DNA from 2 places in the Rhodococcus sp. P4_F3_2 genome. Region 1 is predicted to be linked to the other one. Evidence: riboswitches for the same ligand, from Rfam matches in the RefSeq annotation. Region 1 holds a riboswitch; the other holds the start of a gene.
The links. Region 1 has a riboswitch for thiamine pyrophosphate ahead of AC1DWA_RS22565 (TenA family protein). Riboswitches for the same ligand answer to the same signal wherever they lie in the genome.
Positions count from the first base shown of each region.

Region 2: linked by a shared signal. The riboswitch ahead of thiO (glycine oxidase ThiO) and the one ahead of AC1DWA_RS22565 (TenA family protein) in region 1 are both predicted to bind thiamine pyrophosphate.

Region 1 covers NZ_JBFUJN010000022.1:90,568-97,977, forward strand. Annotated here, with positions in the region: gene AC1DWA_RS22530 (acetamidase/formamidase family protein) at 1-205, shown strand, start outside; gene AC1DWA_RS22535 (T3SS (YopN, CesT) and YbjN peptide-binding chaperone 1) at 226-1,572, opposite strand; gene AC1DWA_RS22540 (hypothetical protein) at 1,785-2,264, opposite strand; partial or broken gene AC1DWA_RS22545 (LysM peptidoglycan-binding domain-containing protein) at 2,417-2,923, opposite strand; gene AC1DWA_RS22550 (ABC transporter ATP-binding protein) at 3,230-4,024, opposite strand; gene AC1DWA_RS22555 (ABC transporter permease) at 4,033-4,836, opposite strand; gene AC1DWA_RS22560 (ABC transporter substrate-binding protein) at 4,814-5,842, opposite strand; gene AC1DWA_RS22565 (TenA family protein) at 5,842-6,585, opposite strand; TPP riboswitch at 6,573-6,668, opposite strand; gene AC1DWA_RS22570 (carboxylesterase/lipase family protein) at 6,799-7,410, shown strand, end outside.
Region 2 covers NZ_JBFUJN010000024.1:1,343-8,752, forward strand. Annotated here, with positions in the region: gene thiG (thiazole synthase) at 1-13, opposite strand, end outside; gene thiS (sulfur carrier protein ThiS) at 6-221, opposite strand; gene thiO (glycine oxidase ThiO) at 218-1,297, opposite strand; TPP riboswitch at 1,297-1,443, opposite strand; gene thiE (thiamine phosphate synthase) at 1,470-2,165, shown strand; gene AC1DWA_RS23285 (hypothetical protein) at 2,415-2,546, shown strand; gene AC1DWA_RS23290 (NUDIX hydrolase) at 2,539-3,099, opposite strand; gene AC1DWA_RS23295 (hypothetical protein) at 3,258-4,619, shown strand; gene AC1DWA_RS23300 (glutamate ABC transporter substrate-binding protein) at 4,634-5,620, shown strand; gene AC1DWA_RS23305 (serine/threonine-protein kinase) at 5,628-7,410, shown strand, end outside.

The DNA of each region.
Region 1 (7,410 bases):
TTCGGTCGATGGGCAGAACAGTGACCTCAACGGCGCCATGCGGCGCGCGGTGGTCAACGCGCTCGACTTCCTCGAGCATGATCGCGGAATGGATCGAGCGACGGCCTACGCCTATCTTTCTGCCGCAGCGGATTTCACGGTCTCGCAGGTAGTCGATCGAACCGTGGGCGTCCACGGACAGATCTTCAAATCCCACTTCGAATAGAGGGAAGGCGATCCGTCGTGTCAGGACGGATCGTCGAAGAGACTCTGTTGCAAGGGATCGGCAAACAGGCCCATCTGCTCAGGTTGCGGCTTTGCCGGCGTCTCGGTTCGAGAATTGGGCAGGACCACCAGTCGCAAAGCCCCGCGAAGACGGTCGACCATGAGTTCCCACCCACCGACCTGATCCTCGTATCCTGCAGCCTCTTCGGCGTCCCCGCGACTGTGGGCGTCCACCGCCTGACTGCGGAGCTGAATCTGCCATTCGTTACTGATGTGGAGGAGCTGAAGAATCAGATCGCGATCGCGCCCGCAGACATCGGCTACCGCGTCGAGATCCTCGGCCACGTCCAGATCGAGATGCAGCAGGGTCTCGAGTTCGGGAGGCAGGTCCTCGGCCGTCAGATCGGGCTGCAGCGAGGAGGAGTCACCGGTCTTGTTCGCGAAGAAGAGGTCTCCGCCGACGCGTGCGGCGAACTCGTCGTCCACGGTACGCAGGAACGACGTCAAGGCTGAGCATGTATCGGTGAGTTGTTTGGGAACGAATGGTGAGCCCGCCACCTCGAGGAACACCGACAGACGGTCGTCGATCAAGACGAACTTGATGCGCGACCATTTGCGGTTGAGATCGGCGATGACCTCGGCTGCACGAGTGCGGTTGCTGATGTCCTGAACGAGTGGGGAGAACAACTGCACGTCCATGGACTCGGAAAGCGGACCGACGAACATGACAGTCGAACCGACCCGAATTGGTATGTCGCCGTCGCTGTCCCGCTCGGGAAGCGTGCCGAGCATGGGAAGCAAAGCGAGAGTGACCAACTCTTTGAGGTGGTCGACGTCGTTGGGCATGTAGGCCGCGGTGGGGTCGAGTGTCGGAAGTTCTGTCGACTCGACAACCGACGGATCGAAATCCGGAGTCTGCTCGTTGCCGGTGAGATCGCTGGATAGAAAAGCCGGGTGCTGCACACCGAACACATCACGGAACGCAGCGACAGTCATCGCTGCGAGCTGATCGGCCCAGTTCTGCGCCTTGTCGACGCAGAAGGCGGGGGAGTTGTTCGGATCGTCGAGATTCTCGGAAGGCGGATTCCAGCCGAGTGCGATCAACTTTTGTTCGTCGGCATCTTCGAGTCGATAGCGCGGATGAAGGAAGTCGTTGGAAGGAACCTCGCAGCGGACTGTGTTCTCGTCCCACACGAGGAACTGAACGCATGGCGCTGCGCCGTCAGCTGGATCGAAGTCGCCGGTGGACGATTCCACGGCAAGCACGTCGCCGTCGACCATGATGGAAATGTGATCGCCGAGGCGACGTTGAAATTCTGCCCATGCCCGGTCGACACTGACATCGAGATCGAAGCCCATTGCGCTCATCAGCCACCTCCTTCCGCAAAAGCTCAGACCTATACGGTATCGCGAGCTCCCGACAATGCTGCTGTCCTTTTCCGGTCGACCGGATTGCAGCGGGCCACGAACCGTGACGACTAGGAAGGTTGTCGCAGGTAGATCGGGTATTTGAGAGCGGCGACTGAAGTGTGCCTGTAACCGCCGTCACGCCAGGCGGTATGCAGGCGAAAGAGCGAGGACTATCCGGCGAGAACGGGCGAGACCTCGACGACGGGCGGCGTGGACCCGGTCGTGACAACTGGGGTGGTGCTGGTCTTGGTGGTCGTGGCTGTCGCGGTCGGTGACGAGGTCGCGGTAGCCGACGCGGTGGTGGACGAGACCGGTGTTGTCGTACTCGTTGCAGTCGTAGTGGACGTAGCGGAGCTCGTGCTTGTCGCGGTCACCACCAGCGGCTGATTACGAGGAGCAGTCGTCTCGTCGGCGATTCGCCAGGTCGGCGTCGGCGGGATGACAACCGTGGGAACTGCAACCGAGCTGTAGAACGCGGCCGGTTCGATCCCGGCGACGGACTCCACGGAAACCGACGAGACCAGAGCGGGAGGCTTCACCACAGGGCCGCCGGAACCGAATGCGCCGGCTGCTCCGCCGAAAACGAGGCCTGATGTCAGAGAGAGAGCGGCCACTGCGACAGCGCCGATCATGACTGTTCTGTCTTTCATGCACACCTGTCCTTCGGGAGCAGTACGGAAGTACTGTAGGCGAAAAGATGCCGCAATGGAGTATCAGGGCCTGCTGGGCGGGACGCGAATCTGTGTGGCGTAGAACACAAAAGGCCCCGGGTGCCGACGCGGACGTCGGCACCCAGGGTCGGGATGCCGTTTGCATCCGCGATGCGCTGGTACTGGTTGCCGTCACCGTAGAAACGCTCCGCGATTGCCCACAGGGTGTCGCCGCTTTCGACGGTGTAGCTCTGCGCTGCCGGAGCGGCGGGTGCAGGCTCGGGCTCCGGTGCCGGAGCGGGCTCCGGGGCAGCCTCGGCGGCCGGAGCCTCGATTGCAGTGTCCGAAGACCACAGAGCATTTCCACCGGCGGACAGAACGACGTTGCGATCGTCCTGAACCGAGAGGGAGGCACCGTCGTTGCCTGCGGTCTGCGATGCCCACACGGCGTCGGAGTCCTTGTAGATGACGAAGTTTCCGTCAGTCTGCACCTCGGCGCGGTTGGCGCCGGATCCGTTGGTGCCTGCGGCCCAAACAGCCTGTCCGCCCTCGGACAGAACCAGGTTGCCGTCGTCCTGCAAGGTGAGGGTGTATGCGCCGTTGTCGGACTTGAGTTCCTGGCCGACTCCGAGGCTTTGACCTGACTGCAGTGTGCTCACGCTGTCCCTTTCCAAATCTGTTGCGATGACTGTGCCTCCACGATTCCGCTTTACCGTCCAGTTACCTTCTGGCCGTTGGTCTCGTAGGCGACCGAGTGTACGTTACCGAAGAGTACGGAGAATTGTGCAGCGTTGACGGACTGCGTGTCGAGCGTTCGGATCTTGCTGATATTAAGGCGTTTTGGGTGAAAGTGCCGGATCATGGTACGTGACCTCGTCAGGTTTCGGTGCGCATTCTCCTGAACTCCAGGTGAACTCGAAACTCTCTCAGCGCATTATCAGTAACTACTGCATTATCAGTAACCGCTAGGGGCGTAGCGACTTGCGCGTCTCGTCGTGGAGAACGGCAAGCAGTTCACGCTCGACGTCGGCGAACTCGGGCGTGGTGATCATGTCCAGCTCGCGTGGTCTCGGCAAGGGAACGTCGACTACGCACCTGACCGTTGCCGGACGCGCAGACAGAACGACCACGCGGTCGGACAGATAGATCGCTTCACGAATATCGTGGGTGATCATCAGCACGGTCCACCGGTACTGCTGCCACACGTCTTGCAGCCAAGCCTGCATCTCGGTGCGGGTCAACGAGTCCAGTGCGCCGAACGGCTCGTCGAGCAGCAGGACAGGTTTGCCCTGAACAACGGTGCGCAGCATCGCCGCTCGCTGGCGCATACCGCCGGACAGCTGTGACGGCCGGGCGTCCTCGAATCCGGACAGGCCGAACGCGGGGAACAACTCACGAGCGCGCTCGCGTGCTTCCTTCTTGCCGACTCCCTGCACTTCCAAACCGAGGGCCGTGTTGTCGAGTACCGAGCGCCAAGGGAACAGAAGATCCTTCTGCGGCATGTACGCGGTGTGCACCTCGGCGGCTGCTTCGGATTCAGTTGCGCGCGTGCCCACACGGACCGAACCCGAGGTCGGGGATTCGAGCCCGGCCAGGACGTTGAAGATCGTGCTCTTGCCGCAGCCGCTCGGCCCGATCACCGACACGAATTCGCCCGCGTCGGCGCGGAAGGACACCGAATCGAGTACGAGACGCGATTCTCCGGCCGTGTCGAACCTCTTGGTCAGGTCCTGGATTTCGACCATTGCATCCTCGACCATCGGGTCAGTCATGTCCGCGACCTTTCGTTCATCGCCCATGGTGCAACGATGCGCTCGATGGCGAACGTCAGCAAGTACAGCGTGACGCTGATCAACGCGGTCACCAGTACGGCCGCCAACACCAGGTCGGTGCGGAAGGAGTTCTTCTGGGTGCTCATGTAAATGCCCAAACCGGAAGTAGCGCCGACGTATTCGGAGAACACCGCGCCCACGACCGCGTAGGTGATACCGATACGCAGGGCGGTGAAGAATCGCGGAATCGCCGAAGGAAGGCGGACGTATCGGAACTCCTGCCAGCGAGTGCTGCCCATACTGCGCAGGAGAGCGCCCGCTTCACGGTCGGCCGCGGCAAATCCCTCGATGAGTCCGATGGTCATGGGGAAGAACGTCGCAAGCGCGATCACCAACACCTTCGGCAACAACCCGAAGCCGAACCAGATGATCATCAGCGGCGCGATGGCGATGATCGGCAGCGTCTGCGAGACGACAAAAAGTGGTACCAGCGCGCGTGACAACCACGGCGAAAAGTCCACGACCACAGCAAGAATCCAGGCCAACACCAGTGAAACAGTGAAGCCGACCAACGTGACCTGCAATGTCGACCAGGCGTGGCCGGAGATGATCTCGCGATTGTCCCACCCTTGGGACAGAACGCGACCAGGAGACGGAAGTACCTGCGGCCGAATCCCACTGATCTCGACGTAGATCTGCCACGCCGCTACGAGGAGCACCACCACGGCGAGCGCGGGAAGCGCCCGCCGCATGGCCGAGACCAGCCGTCCGCTCACGTCAGGACGCGTCGAGATACTCATTGGTGAAGTACTCCGACCAGTCCGGCTTCTGGGTCAGCGGCTTCCCGTCCGGTCCGGCGAGCAATCCGTTGTCGAAGAGGAATCCCGAATAACCCGACCAGGTTTCGAGATTCTGGGCGCCCACGACGCCGTTGGCGTCTTTCATGTAGTCGGCGGCGAGCATCCGCTGACTGTCACGGACGAGGTCTTCGTCGGTGAAAGCTCCGGGGTTCGCGTCGATGAGATCCTGCGCGGCCTGGTCCGGGTTGTCGGCAGCAGTCTGATATCCGCGTTGAACGGCTTTGACGAACTTGCGTGCCTCGTCGGGATGGTCCTTCAACCACTGCTGGTTGCCGTTGATCACGATCGAATACGCATCGGGGAAGCCGTAATCGGTGTACTGGAAGTACCGCATCGGAGTTCCGTTTCGCTCCGCTTCGAGGCCTTCCCACGCAAAGTAGGAGACCGTGAAATCGGCCTGGCCCGAGTACACGGCTTCGTACGCGGACGTACCGAGCGTGACCGTCGTGAAGTTCCCGGTCCCGCCGTCGTTGCGGATGATCTGCTGCAGTGTCTCGACTTCGCCGGGATCGCCGAACCCGGCGTACGTCTTTCCGTCGAGATCACGCGGGCGCGTGATGTCCGCACGATCCGCCTTCACACCGATGCCGGTGGCGCGGTGCTGAAGTGGCGCGATGACGGACGTCGTGGCGGCGCCGGCCGCTCGGGCGAACGTGGCCTGACTCTGTGTGCTGATGCCGAACTCCGCGTTGCCGGCGTCGACCAGGGTGTCGGGCGAGGTGTTGTTGTACGGCAGGATCGAGACGTCCAGACCGGCGTCCTCGAAGTAGCCCTCTTGGAGTGCAACGTACAAACCGGTGTGGTTCGTGTTCGGGGTCCAGTCGAGTGCGAACCGAATGGTCCCGTCGGACGAGCCGGTGTCAGCGGCGCATCCGGTCAGAACTGTGAATGCGGCTGCGATCGCGGCAGACGTGGCAAGTGTGCGGCGCAGCGCCGCAAACGACATCACGACGCCGGCCAAGGCTGCTGGTGGAGTGCGGAATCCCAGAACATCAACTCGTAGCGACTGGCGATGCGGAATGCTTCACTCATCGCCTCACGCTCTGTCTCGGTGGCTGCTTCGGCCGCAGCATTGACCAGTACGCGGGCCTGCGCCACCGACTCGTGGAATTCGGGTGCGTCGTACGTCGTGACCCACTGTGCGTACGGATGCGACGGATCGGCGTCGAGTACCTCGCGCGCTGAAGCGGCAAGATCGCGGCCGACCTCGGCGTAGATCCAGAAGCAGGGGAGTACTGCCGCTGCGGAGACCGGGTAAGGCGCAGTTGCCGCAGTCGCCGTCAGATACGAGACGTATCCCAGGCAGGCCTGCGAATGCTCGAGCCTTCCCGATCCCGCTGGAAGAATTCCACCGGTGAGAAGTCCGTCGTGAAGCGCAGATTCCACTGTCGCTGCCGTGGACGCGGAATTCGACCAGAAGCCCGCCGACTGCGGATCCGGGGCGTGGGCCGCGACCAGGGACAACGCTTTCGAATACCCCTCGAGATAAAGCTTGTCCTGCTCGATGTACGTGCGGAACGCGTCGAGAGGCAAGGTTCCGTCGCCGAGGCGTTTGAGGAACTCCAGTGAGTCGATCGACTCGCGGAGGACCTTCGTCTCGGCCCAGAGCCGATCGGTGAACCGATCCGTCGACGGCGCTGTGGCCACCGAGTTTTCGGCAGAATTGTATGCAGGCTGCGTAGTAGCCATGACATCCCTTCGTCAGCATTACCTGATCAGGTTCCCGGGTGTGTTCTCAGCCCCGCCCATGCGGAGCACCCCGTGTCAGAACTAGGCGACCTTAACACCGAGCCTCTGCTTCGTCGGCGGCTACCTGGCAGTTGAGTAGTCGGCGCACATCGGCCTTATGTTGGTACGTTTGGTCTTGTTTGCCACACGCGCGGGTCGGGAGGGGATTCAGACATGGAGACCGACGTTCGACCGAATCTCGGCGAGGACGGAACTCTGGTGATCCGTGCCCGCGGCGGAGAAGCCCGCGGGTATCCGGATGGCGGAATGTTCGCGTGGAAGGGCATGCCTTACGCAGCAGCGCCGGTGGGTGAACGGAGATTCCGCGCGCCGCAACCCGCTGAGCCGTGGGACGGGGTGCGCGACTGTCGTGAGTTCGGGCCGATCGCGCCGCAGGGCCAGAGCCCGGCGGTTCCGATCGACCGGGCCTTCAAAATCGACGAAGACTGTCTGTCGATCAACGTGTGGGCCCCGCGCCCCGACGGCACGCCGCGACCGGTGATGGTGTGGATTCACGGCGGCGCCTACTGCCTCGGGTCCGCCGCCCAAACGATCTACGACGGCCGTCATCTGGCTGAAACCGGTGACGTCGTTCTCGTCTCCTTCAACTATCGCGTCGGTGCCCTCGGATTCCTGGACCTGTCTGGATTCTCCACCGCGGATACCGTTTTCGAATCGAACTGTGGTCTGCGAGACCAGATTGCGGCACTCGAATGGGTTCGAGACAACATCGACGCCTTCGGGGGTGACCCGAGTGCGGTGACGGTGTTCGGTGAGTCGTCCGGC
Region 2 (7,410 bases), on a different contig from region 1:
CCTGCTCAGCCACCCTGCACCGCCGTGAGGATCTCGATTTCCCAACCACGTCCGACGGATTCGTCCCAACGCCCGCGAGGAAAGAGCGCACCGTCGACGGCGACGGCGATACCCTTGCTCGGCAACTCGAGGTGCGTCAGTAGCTCGGTCACCGTGACTGCTCGATCGAACTCGAGATCTTCGCCGTTGACGGTGATCCCGATCGGGACCTGCTCACTCATGAATTTTCCTTAACTACTGCGAACCGCTCGGGTTCGGTTCCTTTTACCTCGACCAAAGATGTGCCGTTCAGCAACGCGACCGTCGCATCGGCGGTGACAGGCGTCAGCAGGACACCGTTGCGTCCGTGTCCGGTGGAGACGACAACACGATCGGACACGCGCCCGATCAACGGCAGGTTGTCCGGCGTCATGGGACGCAGGCCTGCCGCGCATTCGTACAGTTCGTATTCGCCGATCGCCGGCATCAGCGCCTCGGCGTCGTTGATCAGGTCCCGTACTCCGGCCATCGTGACCTGCGTGTCCTCACCGGACTCGTATTGTGTTGCGCCGACGACGATTCCGTCACCGCGCGGGACGAGGTAGGCGGGCCGCCCGTGGACGCTTCCGCGGATGGTGCGGCTGGGCGCCGGGGTGACTCCAGGCCTACTCCGCAGGCGAAGGATTTCGCCCTTGACCGGGCGTACCGGTAACCCGGGCCACAGCTTGGGTGACGCGATACCGGCGGTGAGCACGATCTGATCGGTGTCGAGTTCGGCGAGGTCGTTGACGGCACGCGCGATCAATTCGACGCCGGATTCCGCACAGGCCTTCTGCAATGCCTCCAGCAGAAGTCTGTTGTCGACGGCGGACTCACCGACAGCCATCAGTCCCGACCGGATGCCCCGGCCGAGCATCGGTTCGAGTTCGCGGATGCGGGCGCGACCGAGAACTTCGAGTTCATGGCCCTGCGCGGTCACCCACTCGGCGATGGTCTGCAGGTCCTGCGCGTCGGCCGCATCGAGTGCAACCGTCAGCGAACTGTCCGCGGTGAAGACCGATGGCCCGAACTTTCCGAGCTCCTCACCGAACGTCGGCCACCGTTCCAGGGACGCTGCACCAACCGTCAACGCTGTCTCTTCACCCGGCCAGCCTTCGGAAAGCGGGGCGAGCATTCCGCCCGCCACCCACGAAGCACCTGATCCAATGGACGGGTCGTGCAACCGAACGGACCACCCGTCGCGGGCTGCTCGCCACGCAATGGCGAGACCGATGACACCGCCGCCGACAACCGACACCGTACGAGCGTGTGTACTCACGAAACTCCACCTCCACTTCCTGCGCCGGCATGATCCGGGTCAGGTCTGACGGTCGGGATCTGGTCGCGATCCCCTCTCAGCCCCACGAACCTCGCAGTCACGACAAAAAGTGACAGCGACGTTTCAGGACTCCCGTGTCGAACCTTGCTCCCTAGAGGCTACCGTTTGCTCCGTGCACCCCACACATCCCAGTAACGTCATCGACCGGCGCGAGCGCCTGGCAGCAGCACGGCTGTACCTGTGCACCGACGCGCGCCGCGAGAAAGGCGACCTCGCGCAGTTCGCCGAGGCAGCCTTGTCCGGCGGAGTCGACATCATCCAATTGCGTGACAAGGGCTCTGCCGGTGAGCGCGAGTTCGGCCCGCTCGAGGCCAAGGACGAACTGGTAGCACTGGGCATTCTCGCGGCCGCAGCGCGACGCCACGGCGCATTGTTGGCAGTGAACGATCGCGCGGATCTCGCGATGGCTTCCGGTGCCGACATCCTCCACCTCGGGCAGAACGACATTCCCGTCCCCTACGCACGAACCGTTGTCGGTGAAGACGTCGTCATCGGGCGTTCGACGAGTAGTCGCGCGCAGGCGAGTCTGGCCGCAATCGAAGAGGGCGTCGACTACTTCTGCACCGGGCCGGTCTGGGCGACACCGACCAAACCGAATCGAAGTGCGTCCGGTCTGGAACTGGTTCGATCGACCGCCGACGCCGCACCGCCGCGCCCCTGGTTCGCAATCGGCGGCATCGACGAGGAACGCCTGCCGGAGCTGCTCGATGCCGGTGCCACGCGCATCGTCGTCGTGCGGGCAATCACGCAGGCGTCGGATCCCCAGGCGGCTGCGCAGCGCCTCGCCGCCGCCGTCGCTGGACGCTGAAAACCGGTAACTGGCGACCGTCAACTGTTTGCCGGGCGATTTCTGCACAGTTACGGGTCAGCACGCCTGACTCGAAACATGAACGGAAGTTGTCCGATCAGACAACAAACCCCCAGTTCCTAGGTGCGATTGGATGTCCGAAAAGTCGGATTAAGTGATCTTGATCACAGTTATTTCGATTGCGTGTCGCATCCCATTCGGTTTGTTGTAGTTTACTCCCAGTTACTAACTGAAACCTAGGAGCACTAAATGGGATCCCTCGACACCGGCTCGCTCAGCACCGAATCGCTCGAAGACCTGAACCTCGGCAAGATCAGCGAGCTGCTCAAGCTCGGTATCACCGCGGTCAGCTTCATCACGGCGCTGAACTCGCTCAGCTGAGCCTCGTTTCGGTCGACGACCGAAACACAGAAGGGCCGGACTCCTGAGGGGTGTGTGGGTCGCCGGCCTGTAGGTCTTCGGTCTCGGCTGGTACAGGCGCAGTTCGGAGCTCGGGCCACGAGGAACCGAATCCCGGATGCAATGGCAGCGAATCGACGTCGGCTTCACGCACCCACCGCAACTCGGTGCTCTCACCGTTGGCAACCGTCGACAGCGGATGCGCCGCATCAGCCACGACGGTGGTGTAGGTCCACCCGCTGTCCGCGTGCATCGTCACTACCTCACCGCGGACGCGAACGGCGTCTTCGGCGATTCCGGCTTCTTCGTGTGCCTCCCGGACAGCGGCGTGCGTCGTGCTTTCGTGTGAGTCCCGTGCTCCACCGGGCAATGCCCAGGTACCACCTTGATGGCTCCACGCCGCACGATGCTGCAGCAAGACCAGGGGCGATCCGTCCGAATCGGGGGCGCGCAGAAGCAGTCCAGCGGCTCCGTGTTTACCCCAATGCCGAGTACCGTCCGGTCCGATCGACCAACCGTCACCGTCACCACGCATCGACTACCTCGCTCCGCCTGCTCTCGCCGTTGTCCCACACTAACCGTTTCAAACTGCTCCAGGTGTAGGTGATGCTTATATGCTCGCGAAGATGCCCTGAATCATTTCTCGGCGGCATCATTTCTCGGTAGCCCGCCTACAGCGAAGTGAGGTGCTCGATGGTCGACCGTGTCGTCCCGTCCATCGAACCCCGGTCGCTGCCGCCCGCCGAGGGCACTTCGGTATCGGCGGAGGACGAGCGAGCACTTCTGCGGCGCGAACTCCAGGCATTCATGTCCTCGACGCCTGGCCGGTTGACCGTCGTCGGAGTGATCTTGATTGCGATCACCTTGATCGCCGGACTCCTCGCCACCGCAGCGATCGAGAACCGACAGGCGAACCTCGACCTCCTCCTCGTCGAAACCGAACCTCTCGCCAACTCGGCCCAGAACCTCTACAGCGCGTTGTCTTTGGCAGACGCCGCCGCGGCCACCGCCTTCATCTCCGGCGGCCTCGAACCCGCCGAAGTACGCGACCGATACACGCAGTCGATCGGTGAGGCGTCGGCGGAGATCGTCCAGGCGTCGGCCGGTCTCGACTCGACTGATCTTGCCGGGCACAGCGCGTTGACCACCATCTCGACCGACCTCTCCGTCTACACCGGGCTGGTCGAAACTGCACGGGCGAACAATCGCGTCGGAAACCCGGTCGGGGCAGCATATTTGAGCGAGGCCTCGCAGTTGATGCAGACCTCGCTGCTGCCGATGGCTCAGCAACTGCACGCCTCGCAGGAGACCCTGGTCTCGCAGGTACAGCGCGATTTCGAGACTCCACCGTGGTGGCCGATCGTGGCATTCGTCCTCGTGCTGTGCGCGCTGGTGGCAACACAGGTGTACTTCTCCCGCAAGAGTCGCCGACGCTTCAATCTCGGGTTGATCCTTGCCTCGCTCGCCGTCGCGGCTGCGCTGCTGTGGCTGCTCACCGTCGGACTGGTGTCCGCACTTGCCACCGGACGTGCACTCGACGCGGGCGCCGAGCCACTGCACGAACTGACCGAGGCCCGGATCATGGCACAGCAGGCACGTACCGTCGAAACCCTCACGTTGGCGAGACGGGATTCAACTGCCGAGGACAACGTGACGTTCACTCGCAAGGTCGACGCCCTGCGCGACATCCTCGAGGGCCTACGCAGCGACGAACGCGCCCGAGTGAACAACGAGGTGCTGACCGCCGCACTGGATTCGCGCGAGCAATGGGTGGCTGCGCACACGCGCATGTACGACCGTCTCGGGACCGGCGACTTCACTTCCGCTGCCGCCATCACCATCGGCTCCGGAGAACAGGATTCGGCCGCGGAATACGGAAAGCTCGATCACGAACTCTGGCAAGGAATCGTGGATTCGCGCACAAATCTTCGGTCCGACGTCTCGTACGCCTCACGTGTGTTGGCTGCCTCTGCACCGGGCATGACTGTATTGGCAGTTCTCGGAGTTGCCGGAATCTTCATCGGGTTCTGGCCCCGACTGCGGGAGTATCAGTGACGGGAGTACCGGAGATGCGGAGGAAGCTCCCGGCCGTGTGCGTCGCGGTTCTGGCAGCGTCCGTGCTGGCGCTCGCCGGTTGCGGTGCAGATCGAGCCGAAGACCTGAACAACGCGGCCGCCACGTCGTACACGGAACCGCCGCTGCCGGCCGAGGCCACCATCGCGCCCAGCCCGACACCGACGACTACCGCGTCGTGCACCAACCTCACTGCAAGCCTGCGCCCCACACCCGCAGACGCATCTCCGCAGCCACCCACGCCGAGCCTCGACGCCATCCGCGCCCGCGGGCGGCTGATCGTGGGCCTGGACACCGGTTCCAACCTCATGAGCTTTCGCGATCCGGCGACCGGACGCCTCGAAGGCTTCGACGTGGACATCGCCCGCGAGATCGCCCGCGATCTGCTCGGCGACCCGGAGAAGATCGAGTACCGAATCCTGACCTCGGACGATCGGATCGCCGCACTCCAGGAATCCATGGTTGACGTGGTCGTCAAAACCATGACCATCACGTGCGAGCGGCGCGAGAAGGTCGACTTCTCGACGCAGTACTTCTCCGCCGAGCAACGAATTCAGGTCCTGCAGGGTTCACCGGTACGCGGCATCGCCGATCTCGCAGGCAAGCGAGTCTGCGCTGCCCGGGGAACGACGTCGGCTACGCGAATCCAGGAGCTCCAACCCGAAGCCACCGTCGTGACCGTCCCGATGTGGTCCGACTGCCTCGTCGTCCTCCAGCAGGGGCAGGTGGACGCGATCAGCACCGATGACACGATTCTCGCCGGACTCGCCTCGCAAGACCCGTATCTCATGATGGTCGGTGGTTCGTTGGGCGTCGAGCCCTACGGAATCGGAGTGAACAAGGACAACCCCGACTTGGTCCGATTCGTCAACGGAACCCTCGAGCGAATCCGGGGTGACGGGACCTGGAACCGTATCTACGACCGTTGGCTCAGCGTCCTCGGTCCGTCACCCGGTCCCCCGCCGGCCGTCTACCGGGATTGAGGCTGACATGACCGAAGAATCCGGCCCCGAGCCCGACGCCACGCAAGCCTCCGTACCCCCCGAGCCTGACTCCACGCAGGCAGTTCACCGCGAGCCTGACTCCACGCAGGCAGTTCACCGCGAGCCTGACTCCACGCAGGCATCCCTACGCTCCGAACCCGAAGCCACCGGTGCCTACGAGCGCCTCGAACCGACCTCGGCCCAAATACGAGGAACCACGCCGTCCGCATCCTCCTCCCCTACCGGCCGCTCCACTCGATCCCGCCGCAGCCGGTCGGGACGAAAGCTGCGCCTCGGCGGCGGCCTGGTCGAAGTTCCCCCCGTCCCGCAGATCGACCCCGCATCTGCGGTGATGAGTGACCCGACGGTCCCCGAGCGCAAACGGTTCTGTTGGAAATGCAACGAACCGGTCGGCCGTAAGAGCGCAAGCACCAAGGCAACTCAGCACGGCACCTGCCCCAAGTGCGGTTCCACTTTCGACTTCCGCCCACTCCTCGAAGAGGGCGAATTGGTATCAGGTCAGTACGAGGTTCAAGGGCCCATCGCGCACGGCGGCCTCGGATGGATCTACCTCGCGATCGATCGTAATGTCAGCGACAGGTGGGTAGTTCTCAAGGGACTCCTGCATTTCGGTGATTCCGAAGCGCAAGCCGTTGCGGTAGCCGAGCGTCAGTTCCTCGCCGAGGTCGCCAACCCCAGCATCGTCAAGATCTTCAACTTCGTCGAGCATCCGCGCCCGGACGGGACACCCATGGGGTACATCGTCATGGAGTACGTGGGCGGACGATCATTGCGCGAGGTGCTGGCCGAATTCCCGGACGGCAAGCACATGCCGATCGAGCAGGCAATCGGCTACGTACTGGAAATCCTTCCGGCGCTGAGCTATCTGCATTCCACCGGCCTGGCGTACAACGACCTCAAACCCGAGAACGTGATGGTCACCGAGGACCAGCTGAAGCTGATCGACCTCGGCGCCGTATCCGGAATCGAAGACTACGGATACCTGTACGGCACTGCCGGCTATCAAGCGCCGGAGATCATCGAGACCGGCCCGACCATCGCCTCCGACATCTTCACCGTTGGAAGAACACTCGCGGTTCTCACCCTCGACATGCCCTCGAAGCACGGACGGTACCTCGACGGCCTTCCCGAACCCGAGGACGAGCCACTACTGCGCGACAACGAGTTCTTCCACCGCCTGCTTCTGCGCGCCACCGACCCGGATCCGAAGAAGCGTTTCCAGTCGGCCGAGGAGATCGCGGGCCAACTCACCGGCGTTCTGCGAGAAATCCTCGCGGAGCAGACCGGGCAGGAGAATCCCGGGCTCTCGCTCGTGTTCAGCAGGCAGCGAACGTCTTTCGGCACCGATGAATTGGTCGGGCAAACCGATGTGTACGTCGACGGTGTCAGCCACGACGCTGCTCTCGATCCGCGCGAAGTTGCGCACGCACTTCCCATCCCGTTGGTCGACCCCACCGATCCCAGCGCGCCGTTGCTGGCGGCAGCGGTGCACAGCGAACCGTCTCAGACTCTCGATGCGTTGAAACACGCCCGCGAGAACGGAATCGACCGAACGTCAGGCACACCGGCGGCCGCCATCTCCGGCGAGGTCCGACTGGCCGAGGCCAAGGCTCATCTCGATCTCGGCGATCCGGAGACCGCGCTGAGTGTTCTGGACGAACTCCAGCAGAGCATCGGTGATCACTGGAAGATCGAGTGGTATCGAGGGCTTGCAGCGTTGCAACTGGACCGATTCGAGCCCGCCTTCAGTCATTTCGAGACCGTCCTGA